4 regions of the Enterobacter sp. N5-15 genome follow, and region 3 is predicted to be linked to each of the others. Evidence: predicted binding sites of a transcription regulator. Region 3 holds the regulator's gene; each other region holds the start of a gene.
What was found. The regulator PurR, encoded in region 3, represses purine synthesis genes. The targets are predictions, from matches to a motif close to CANGCAAACGTTTGCNTG.

Region 1: the regulator PurR is predicted to act here: its motif matches at 772-789, upstream of raiA (ribosome-associated translation inhibitor RaiA).
Region 2: the regulator PurR is predicted to act here: its motif matches at 763-780, upstream of pyrD (quinone-dependent dihydroorotate dehydrogenase).
Region 4: the regulator PurR is predicted to act here: its motif matches at 1,107-1,124, upstream of tusA (sulfurtransferase TusA).

Annotation. Positions count from the first base shown of each region.
Region 1 covers NZ_CM170150.1:3,638,913-3,641,113, forward strand. The annotation lists gene bamD (outer membrane protein assembly factor BamD) at 1-618, shown strand, start outside; gene raiA (ribosome-associated translation inhibitor RaiA) at 887-1,228, shown strand; Phe leader region at 1,339-1,464, shown strand; gene pheL (pheA operon leader peptide PheL) at 1,340-1,387, shown strand; gene pheA (bifunctional chorismate mutase/prephenate dehydratase) at 1,495-2,201, shown strand, end outside.
Region 2 covers NZ_CM170150.1:1,621,044-1,623,244, forward strand. The annotation lists gene AC2TE5_RS07525 (sulfonate ABC transporter substrate-binding protein) at 1-58, opposite strand, end outside; gene ssuE (NADPH-dependent FMN reductase) at 51-626, opposite strand; gene pyrD (quinone-dependent dihydroorotate dehydrogenase) at 875-1,885, shown strand; gene zapC (cell division protein ZapC) at 2,051-2,201, shown strand, end outside.
Region 3 covers NZ_CM170150.1:2,023,493-2,025,693, reverse strand. The annotation lists gene AC2TE5_RS09655 (MFS transporter) at 1-138, opposite strand, end outside; gene cydH (cytochrome bd-I oxidase subunit CydH) at 302-391, opposite strand; gene purR (HTH-type transcriptional repressor PurR) at 689-1,714, shown strand; gene punR (DNA-binding transcriptional activator PunR) at 1,732-2,201, opposite strand, start outside.
Region 4 covers NZ_CM170150.1:4,517,056-4,519,256, reverse strand. The annotation lists gene AC2TE5_RS21430 (DcrB family lipoprotein) at 1-278, opposite strand, end outside; gene AC2TE5_RS21425 (7-cyano-7-deazaguanine/7-aminomethyl-7-deazaguanine transporter) at 351-1,016, opposite strand; gene tusA (sulfurtransferase TusA) at 1,184-1,426, shown strand; gene yhgN (NAAT family transporter YhgN) at 1,531-2,124, opposite strand.

The DNA of each region.
Region 1 (2,201 bases), 1.6 Mb from region 3:
CAAAAGTTGCAGGACGGTAACTGGAAACAGGCGATAACGCAACTGGAAGCGTTGGATAATCGCTATCCATTTGGTCCGTATTCGCAGCAGGTACAGTTAGATCTTATCTATGCATACTATAAAAATGCCGATCTGCCGCTGGCTCAGGCAACCATCGATCGTTTCATACGTCTGAACCCGACTCATCCTAACATTGACTATGTGATGTACATGCGCGGCCTCACCAACATGGCGCTGGACGACAGTGCGCTGCAGGGCTTCTTCGGCGTGGATCGTTCCGACCGTGACCCGCAGCATGCGCGTGATGCCTTCAATGACTTCTCCAAGCTGGTGCGCGGCTATCCGAACAGTCAGTACGTGACCGACGCCACCAAGCGTCTGGTGTTCCTGAAAGATCGTCTGGCGAAATATGAATACTCCGTGGCGGAATACTATACCCGCCGTGGCGCATGGGTTGCCGTGGTTAACCGCGTAGAAGGTATGCTGCGTGATTATCCGGATACTCAGGCAACGCGCGACGGCCTGAAGCTGATGGAGAACGCTTACCGTCAGATGCAGATGACCGCTCAGGCTGAAAAAGTGGCGAAAATCATCGCCGCGAACAGCAGCAACACCTGATCTTGCCTCAATGCAAAACGGCAGCCCGAAGGCTGCCGTTTTTTTATTCATTTTAGAGCGTCGCCGAAGCGCGTTAGCCTCAACACATCCAGTCAACTATGGCCCCAATTTTTGCCTTCGACAAGGTAAATCTCACCTCTTCCTGCCCTGCCTCACAAAAAAGATTCCCTGACAAAAACCGACAAAATAACGTGATCTAAATCACACATTTTGACATTAGGTCGGGTATGCTGGAATCACCAAGACGGAAAGACAAGAGGTAAAATTTATGACAATGAACATTACCAGTAAACAAATGGAAATTACTCCGGCAATCCGCCAGCACGTCGCAGACCGTCTCGCCAAACTGGATAAATGGCAAACTCATTTGATTAATCCACATATCATCCTGTCCAAGGAGCCGCAGGGTTTCATCGCTGACGCAACTATCAATACTCCAAACGGCCATCTGGTCGCCAGCGCAAAACACGAGGATATGTACACCGCTATTAACGATTTGATCAACAAGCTGGAACGGCAGCTCAATAAAGTGCAACACAAAGGTGAAGCCCGTCGCGCCGCAACATCGGTGAAAGACGCCAGCTTCGCGGAAGAAGTTGAAGAAGAGTAATCCTTTAAATTGAGTGTACCGCCAACGCGCCTCCGGGCGCGTTTTTTGTTTTTTATTGACAGGGTGAAAACAGTACGGGTACTTTAACGGTATCAATCACAGGATGACTTTATGAAACTTACGCCGTTCTTCTTCGCATTCTTTTTTACCTTCCCCTGACTGGGAGGCGTTTCGTCGTGTGATAAAGAATGCGAAGACGAACAACAAGGCCTCCCACAGCGGGAGGCCTTTTTTATTGATAACGATAAAATGAGACAGGCAACACTATGACACCGGAAAACCCGTTACTGGATCTGCGCGTAAAAATCAGCGCGCTGGACGAGAAATTACTGGCGCTGCTGGCCGAACGCCGCGCGCTCGCCGTCGAAGTGGGCAAAGCCAAGCTGGACTCCCATCGCCCGGTCCGTGATATCGACCGCGAGCGCGATCTGCTGGAGCGTCTGATCCAGCTCGGTAAAGCGCATCACCTCGATGCCCACTACATCACCCGGTTGTTCCAGCTCATCATCGAAGACTCTGTTCTCACCCAGCAAGCGTTACTCCAGCAGCATCTGAATAAAACCAATCCGCACTCTGCGCGTATCGCCTTCCTCGGGCCGAAAGGCTCTTATTCACACCTGGCCGCGCGACAGTATGCCGCACGCCATTTCGAAGAGTTTATCGAGAGCGGCTGTGCGAAGTTTGCCGACATATTTAATCAGGTTGAGACCGGCCAGGCGGATTACGCCGTGGTGCCGATTGAAAACACCAGCTCCGGCGCCATCAACGACGTTTACGATTTGCTGCAGCACACCAGCCTGTCGCTGGTTGGCGAGCTGACGATCCCTATCGATCACTGCGTGCTGGTCTCCGGCTCAACGGATTTAAGCAAAATTGAGACGGTCTACAGTCATCCACAGCCGTTCCAGCAGTGCAGCCAGTTCCTGAACCGCTATCCGAACTGGAAAATTGAGTACACCGAAAGCACCTCGGC
Region 2 (2,201 bases), 400 kb from region 3:
CCAGCGAGGTAAGCGCCATCAGACCTGCCAGGCCGATGCGGGTTAACGTTTTAAACATGTGCGACTCCTTGAGGCTGACCAAACGCCGGCGCCTGGATATCCCTGCGGTGCAGAGCATGCCAGAAGGTTTCCAGGGCAGTATCGAGGCGGGTTTGCAGGTTCGGCGTAAAATGAGGTTTATGTTGATAATCGATAACCTGGGAGTCATCTGCGAAAACGCCGTGGAGGATCTCCTGCGCTTTCAGCGCGTTCAGCACCGGCTTCAGGGCATAATCCACGGCCAGTAAATGGGCCACCGTACCGCCCGTTGCCAGCGGCAGCACGACTTTGCCGTCCAGCGCGCGTTCCGGAAGCAGATCGAGCAGGGTTTTCAGCGCCCCGGAAAAAGAGGCTTTATAAATGGGCGTTGCCACAATTAAGCCGTCAGCGCCGTTAAGCTGCTCGATGAGCGTTTTAAGCGCAGGGCTGTCGAAACGGGCATAGAGCAGATCTTCAGGTTCGAAGTTATGCAGGTTCCAGTGGCACACTTCCACATCCAGGGCATTGAGTTTTTCGCGGGCATATTCCAGCAGGGCGCTGGAGCGCGAAGGGAATCGTGGACTTCCGGCCAGGGTAATGACGCGCATACTTCCTCCTTATAACTAATTGTTTGCTTTTATCTAACATTCATAACAATTTTCAGGAGTGTGACACCGCGCGGTTATTCCACTAAATGATTTATCTGCAATTAAAATGCGAAAAAGTGCATAAGAAATAGACAGGGAGGTAAACGATTGCGTTTTACGCTGATTTTTTGCCGCAGGTCAATTCCCTTTCGCGCGTGGATCGCCCATAATCCCCTCCCGGTTTGCACACCGGGAATCCAGGAGAGTTCATGTACTACCCCTTCGTTCGTAAAGCCCTTTTCCAGCTCGACCCTGAGCGCGCTCATGAATTTACATTCCAGCAATTACGTCGTATTACCGGAACGCCTCTGGCCGCTCTGGTGCGTCAGAATGTGCCGGAAAAACCTGTGCAGTGCATGGGTCTGACCTTTAAAAATCCGCTGGGTCTGGCGGCGGGTCTGGACAAAAATGGCGAGTGCATTGATGCCCTGGGCGCGATGGGCTTTGGCTCCATTGAAATCGGTACCGTCACGCCGCGCCCGCAGCCGGGAAATGACAAGCCGCGCCTGTTCCGCCTGGTTGAAGCCGAAGGGCTGATCAACCGCATGGGCTTTAATAACCTCGGTGTTGATCACCTTGTTGAGAACGTAAAAAAAGCCCATTTTGACGGGATATTAGGCATCAATATCGGCAAAAATAAAGACACGCCGGTAGAGCAGGGTAAAGATGACTATCTGATTTGTATGGAAAAAGTCTACGCCTATGCCGGTTATATTGCGGTGAATATTTCTTCACCCAATACCCCGGGGCTGCGTTCCTTACAATATGGCGAAGCGCTGGACGATCTTCTGAGTGCCATTAAAAATAAGCAAAATGAACTCCAGACGATCCACCATAAATATGTTCCGGTCGCGGTTAAGATCGCCCCGGATCTTTCTGTCGAAGAATTGATCCAGGTTGCCGACAGTTTAGTTCGCCATAATATTGATGGTGTGATTGCAACCAATACCACCCTCGATCGCTCCCTCGTGCAAGGAATGAAAAACTGTGACGAAGCGGGTGGGTTAAGTGGACGTCCGGTACAATTAAAAAGCACCGAAATTATTCGCGCCCTTTCTGCGGAATTAAAAGGACGTCTGCCGATTATTGGCGTCGGCGGCATTGACTCAGTGATTGCTGCACGCGAGAAGATGGCGGCGGGTGCGTCACTGGTGCAAATCTATTCCGGCTTTATTTTTAAAGGACCACCGCTGATTAAAGAAATCGTTACTCATATCTAATCTTTTCTCTTAATCAGACAACCAGGGCTTTATTTCCAGCCCTGGTTGTTTTATATTCCGTCACTGTTGCTTATTTAGACATTATAGTCTTTTATTAATGGTGTTATAAACGAAGCGGCGATCAGGACAATTTTAGTACAGGATGTTTGGGGACGGGAGAGACACATGCGAATTAAACCTGACGATAACTGGCGCTGGTATTTTTGCGACGAGCACGATCGCATGATGCTCGATTTAGCCAATGGCATGTTGTTTCGTTCTCGTTTTGCCCGCCGAATGTTAACCCCGGACGCGTTTTCCCCGTCGGGCTTTTGCG
Region 3 (2,201 bases):
GATTAACATGCCAGCCGCAGGGATCGAGACGTCTACGCCCCGGGCAATAACGGGCAGTAACCCCATCGGGGAGAATTCAGTGGTGCCAATCCCAAAAGCGCCAATCGCCAGGGCCAGCAGGGGAAAATTGATTTTCATGCGTCAACTCCGGATGCCGTGTCATGTGGTGACACAGAACAAAGAAGCGGAAAGCATGACATCAATCACAAAAAATGAGAAGTTAACAAAATGGCAAAAGATTTTTGCCAGAGAAGTAACAATCCGGGGAGTCGGGAGGGAGAAGGCTCTCCCTCCGCGTAAATCAGTGCAGCGCAGCCGTCAGACCGGCCGCGACAATCAGAGCCAGCACAACAACGGTGGTGAACAGCGAAAACTTAAGATCGGAACTCATCAATTTTTCTCCTTTTAATCCCCACACGAAAAGTGAGCTTGCTCATTTTTGCACAGATTACGTCAAAAATCTTCCTGGATTTATACTGATAACCACTTTACCTCTTCCCCTTTTCATCAAGATAGGACAAAATTCCACGCTAAATTTATTAGCGTACCGGCCATTGACCCCCTCCTGACGTCCCGTGTCGTTTTCCCGGCGTGCCGCAATTCAACATTGCGAGATAAGGGTGAGAGAAGGCAAACGTTTACCTTCAAGTTTTTCAGGAGTTTAGGATATGGTCTGGAGTGACATTTAATGGCAACAATTAAAGACGTAGCAAAACGCGCAAACGTTTCCACTACAACCGTATCACATGTAATTAACAAAACCCGCTTCGTGGCGGAAGAGACGCGCAATGCCGTCTGGGCAGCGATCAAAGAGCTGCACTATTCGCCAAGCGCGGTTGCGCGTAGCCTCAAGGTTAATCACACCAAGTCTATTGGATTGCTGGCGACCAGCAGTGAAGCGGCCTATTTTGCCGAGATCATTGAAGCGGTTGAAAAAAACTGCTTCCAGAAAGGCTATACCCTGATTCTGGGCAACGCGTGGAACAGCATTGAAAAACAGCGCGCCTACCTGTCGATGATGGCGCAAAAGCGCGTTGATGGCCTGCTGGTGATGTGTTCCGAGTACCCGGAATCCGTGCTGTCGATGCTGGAAGAGTATCGCCACATTCCCATGGTGGTCATGGACTGGGGCGAAGCGCGCGCGGATTTCACCGATTCCGTTATCGATAACGCCTTTGAAGGCGGCTATATGGCCGGTCGTTATCTGATCGAACGCGGTCACCGCGAGATTGGCGTGATCCCCGGTCCGCTGGAGCGCAACACCGGCGCGGGCCGTCTGGCCGGTTTTATGAAAGCGATGGAAGAAGCGCTGATCAACGTGCCGGAAAACTGGATTGTGCAGGGTGACTTTGAGCCGGAATCGGGCTACCGCGCGATGCAGCAGATTGTCTCCCAGCCGCACCGTCCGACCGCCGTTTTCTGCGGGGGCGACATCATGGCGATGGGCGCGCTCTGTGCTGCCGACGAGCTGGGCCTGCGAGTCCCGCAGGATATTTCTGTGATCGGGTATGACAACGTGCGTAACGCGCGTTTCTTCACGCCAGCGCTGACCACCATTCACCAGCCGAAAGATTCGCTGGGCGAAACGGCCTTCAATATGCTGATGGACAGGATCGTCAACAAGCGTGAAGAGTCGCAGTCCATTGAAGTTCACCCGCGTCTTATCGAACGCCGTTCCGTTGCGGACGGTCCGTTCCGCGACTACCGTCGTTAATCGCTTTACGGGGCCAGCTATGCTGGCTCCCGTAACCATTCCCGGTTTAGCGTTTCGCTATCTCCCAGATAATCCAGCAGCCAGGCCATCGCAGGCGAGACATCATTTTGCTGCCAGGTGAGGCAGCAGGCCGCATCCGGGAACGGATTCTCCAGCGTCAGCTCAACCCACTCTCCGGTATCGATGCGCGGACGCGCGAAATGAACGGGCACCATTGCGACGCACAGTCCGGCGCTGAGGCACGTCGCCGACGATTCCCAGTCGGGGGCCACCACCCGCCGCTGGTTGTCCAGAAGCCAGGTGATACGCTTGGGCAATGAACGGGACGTATCCTCCAGCACCAGCGACGGCCAGTTGCGCAGCGTATCATCGCTCAGCGGCCCTTCCATCGCCGCCAGCGGATGATCGCTTGCCACCACGCACTTCCAGCTCAGCATCCCCATATCGCGAAAGGCGTAACGCCCCCCGACCGGGATCGCCTGCGTGG
Region 4 (2,201 bases), 2.4 Mb from region 3:
CTGGTGTCGTCGCCCACAATCACAATGACCGCTTTCTGCCCGGTTGCGTCGGAGTACACGTGCATGTTGTTCGCCTGGGTGCCCAGCTTGCCGCTCTGGTCAGTCATATCGGCTGGCAGAGAGAAACTGAGTTTGCCATCCATCAGATTCACCGGCTGGCCGGTCGCGTTGCTCTCTGCGGATGCGCCCTGAGCAGGCATTTTCGTGTCGCTGTTATCACAGGCTGCAAGACCCACAACCAGCAGGCCAATCCCGACATATTTAACCAGATTGCGCATTGACTTCTTCCTTTCGATAAACGGCCATAACGGCTCATTCGCTCATCTTATCACAACTGATAAAGCGAACCCTTAACCAGCCTGCAATGCCGTGATTTCAGATTTATCTGCCAGCCTTTTCAGCAGCATATTGAGCAGCACGCCGTACATCGGCAGGAAGAAGACAATGCTGATGAGGACCTTGAAGCAGTAGTCCACCAGCGCGATTTCCATCCAGTGTTCAGCCATGAACGCATCCGGGCTGCGCCAGAAGGCGATGAAGAAGAAGGCCAGCGTATCGCTCACGTTACCGAACAGCGTGGAGGCGGTTGGTGCCATCCACCAGCGATGGTTCTGACGCAGGCGGTTAAACACATGCACGTCGAGGATCTGCCCCAGCGCGTAGGCCATAAAGCTTGCCGCGGCGATACGGGCAACAAACAGGTTGAAGTGGGTTAACGCCTCAAAGCCCTGCCAGCTTCCCATATAAAACAGAGAGGAAATCACGTACGAGATGAACAGCGCCGGGAGCATGACCGAAAAAATAATGCGGCGAGCCAGCGGTGCGCCAAAGATACGCACGGTCAAATCGGTCGCGAGGAAAATAAACGGGAAGCTGAACGCGCCCCAGGTGGTATGAAAACCAAAGATGGAGATCGGGAGCTGCACCAGATAGTTGCTGGAGGTGATCACCAGCAAATGGAAAAGCGAAAGCCAGAACAACGCTTTTACGCGCTGTGATTCAGAAAACGACGTCATATTGTGACCTTTTTATACGTTGGGGTGAGGGAACCCAATAAAAACCGCAGCATGATACTGCTTTGGCAGGACATTGCAATGGTTAGTTTTTACGCAATCGTTAACCTGGTTTGCATTGATCGCAACCGGGCGTAAACTACAGCCGTTTTTACCAGACCGAGAAGACCATGATCGACCTGTTTTCCAGCCCAGACCACACTCTTGACGCCCAGGGCCTTCGCTGCCCGGAGCCGGTAATGATGGTACGCAAAACCGTGCGCAACATGCAGACCGGTGAAACGCTGCTGATTATTGCCGATGACCCGGCCACGACCCGCGATATTCCCGGCTTTTGTACCTTTATGGAACATGAACTGGTGGCACAGCAGACCGAGGCGCTGCCGTACCGGTATTTGATTCGTAAGGGTTAGATGGGCTGTCCTCTGCGGCCTGATGCCCTCACCCCGGCCCTCTCCCACGGGGAGAGGGAGCAAACACTAAAAACGGCAATCTTTGATTGCCGTTTTGCGTTTACCTAGCCTTTCATCCACGCCCTGATCCCGTCCAGGAACATCTGCGTTGCCATCATTACCAGAATCAGCCCCATCAGGCGTTCCAGCGCGTTCACCCCTTTCTCTCCCAGCAGGCGAAGGAACAGGGACGACTGCAGCAGGATAATAAACGTCCCGCCCCAGGCGATCAGCAGGGCAATCACCAGATGGCTCATCTGGTTCGGATATTGATGCGACAGCAGCATCAGCGTGGCCAGAATGGTTGGCCCGGCGACGAGGGGGATCGCCAGCGGCACAATAAACGGCTCTTCACCCGCAGGCAGGCCGCTGCTGCTGCCTTCCGCGCTCGGGAAAATCATCTTAATGGCAATCAGGAACAGAATAATCCCGCCGGAAATCGAAACCGTTTCGGCGCGCAGGTTCAGGAACGCGAGAATTTTTTCACCCGCAAACAGGAAGATAAACATCACCAGCAGGGCGATGAGCAGCTCGCGGATCATGATCGCCCGGCGGCGCTTCGGCTCGGTGTGCTTCAGCACCGACATGAAGATCGGCAGGTTACCCAGTGGATCCATTATCAGAATCAATAAAACCGCTGCGGAAATGATTTCACTCATGTAAATTATCCCTGAAATTCTCTATGGTTATTATGATAATTAGCTGTATTTCTGATTGCCGGGCAATCATCGATTAA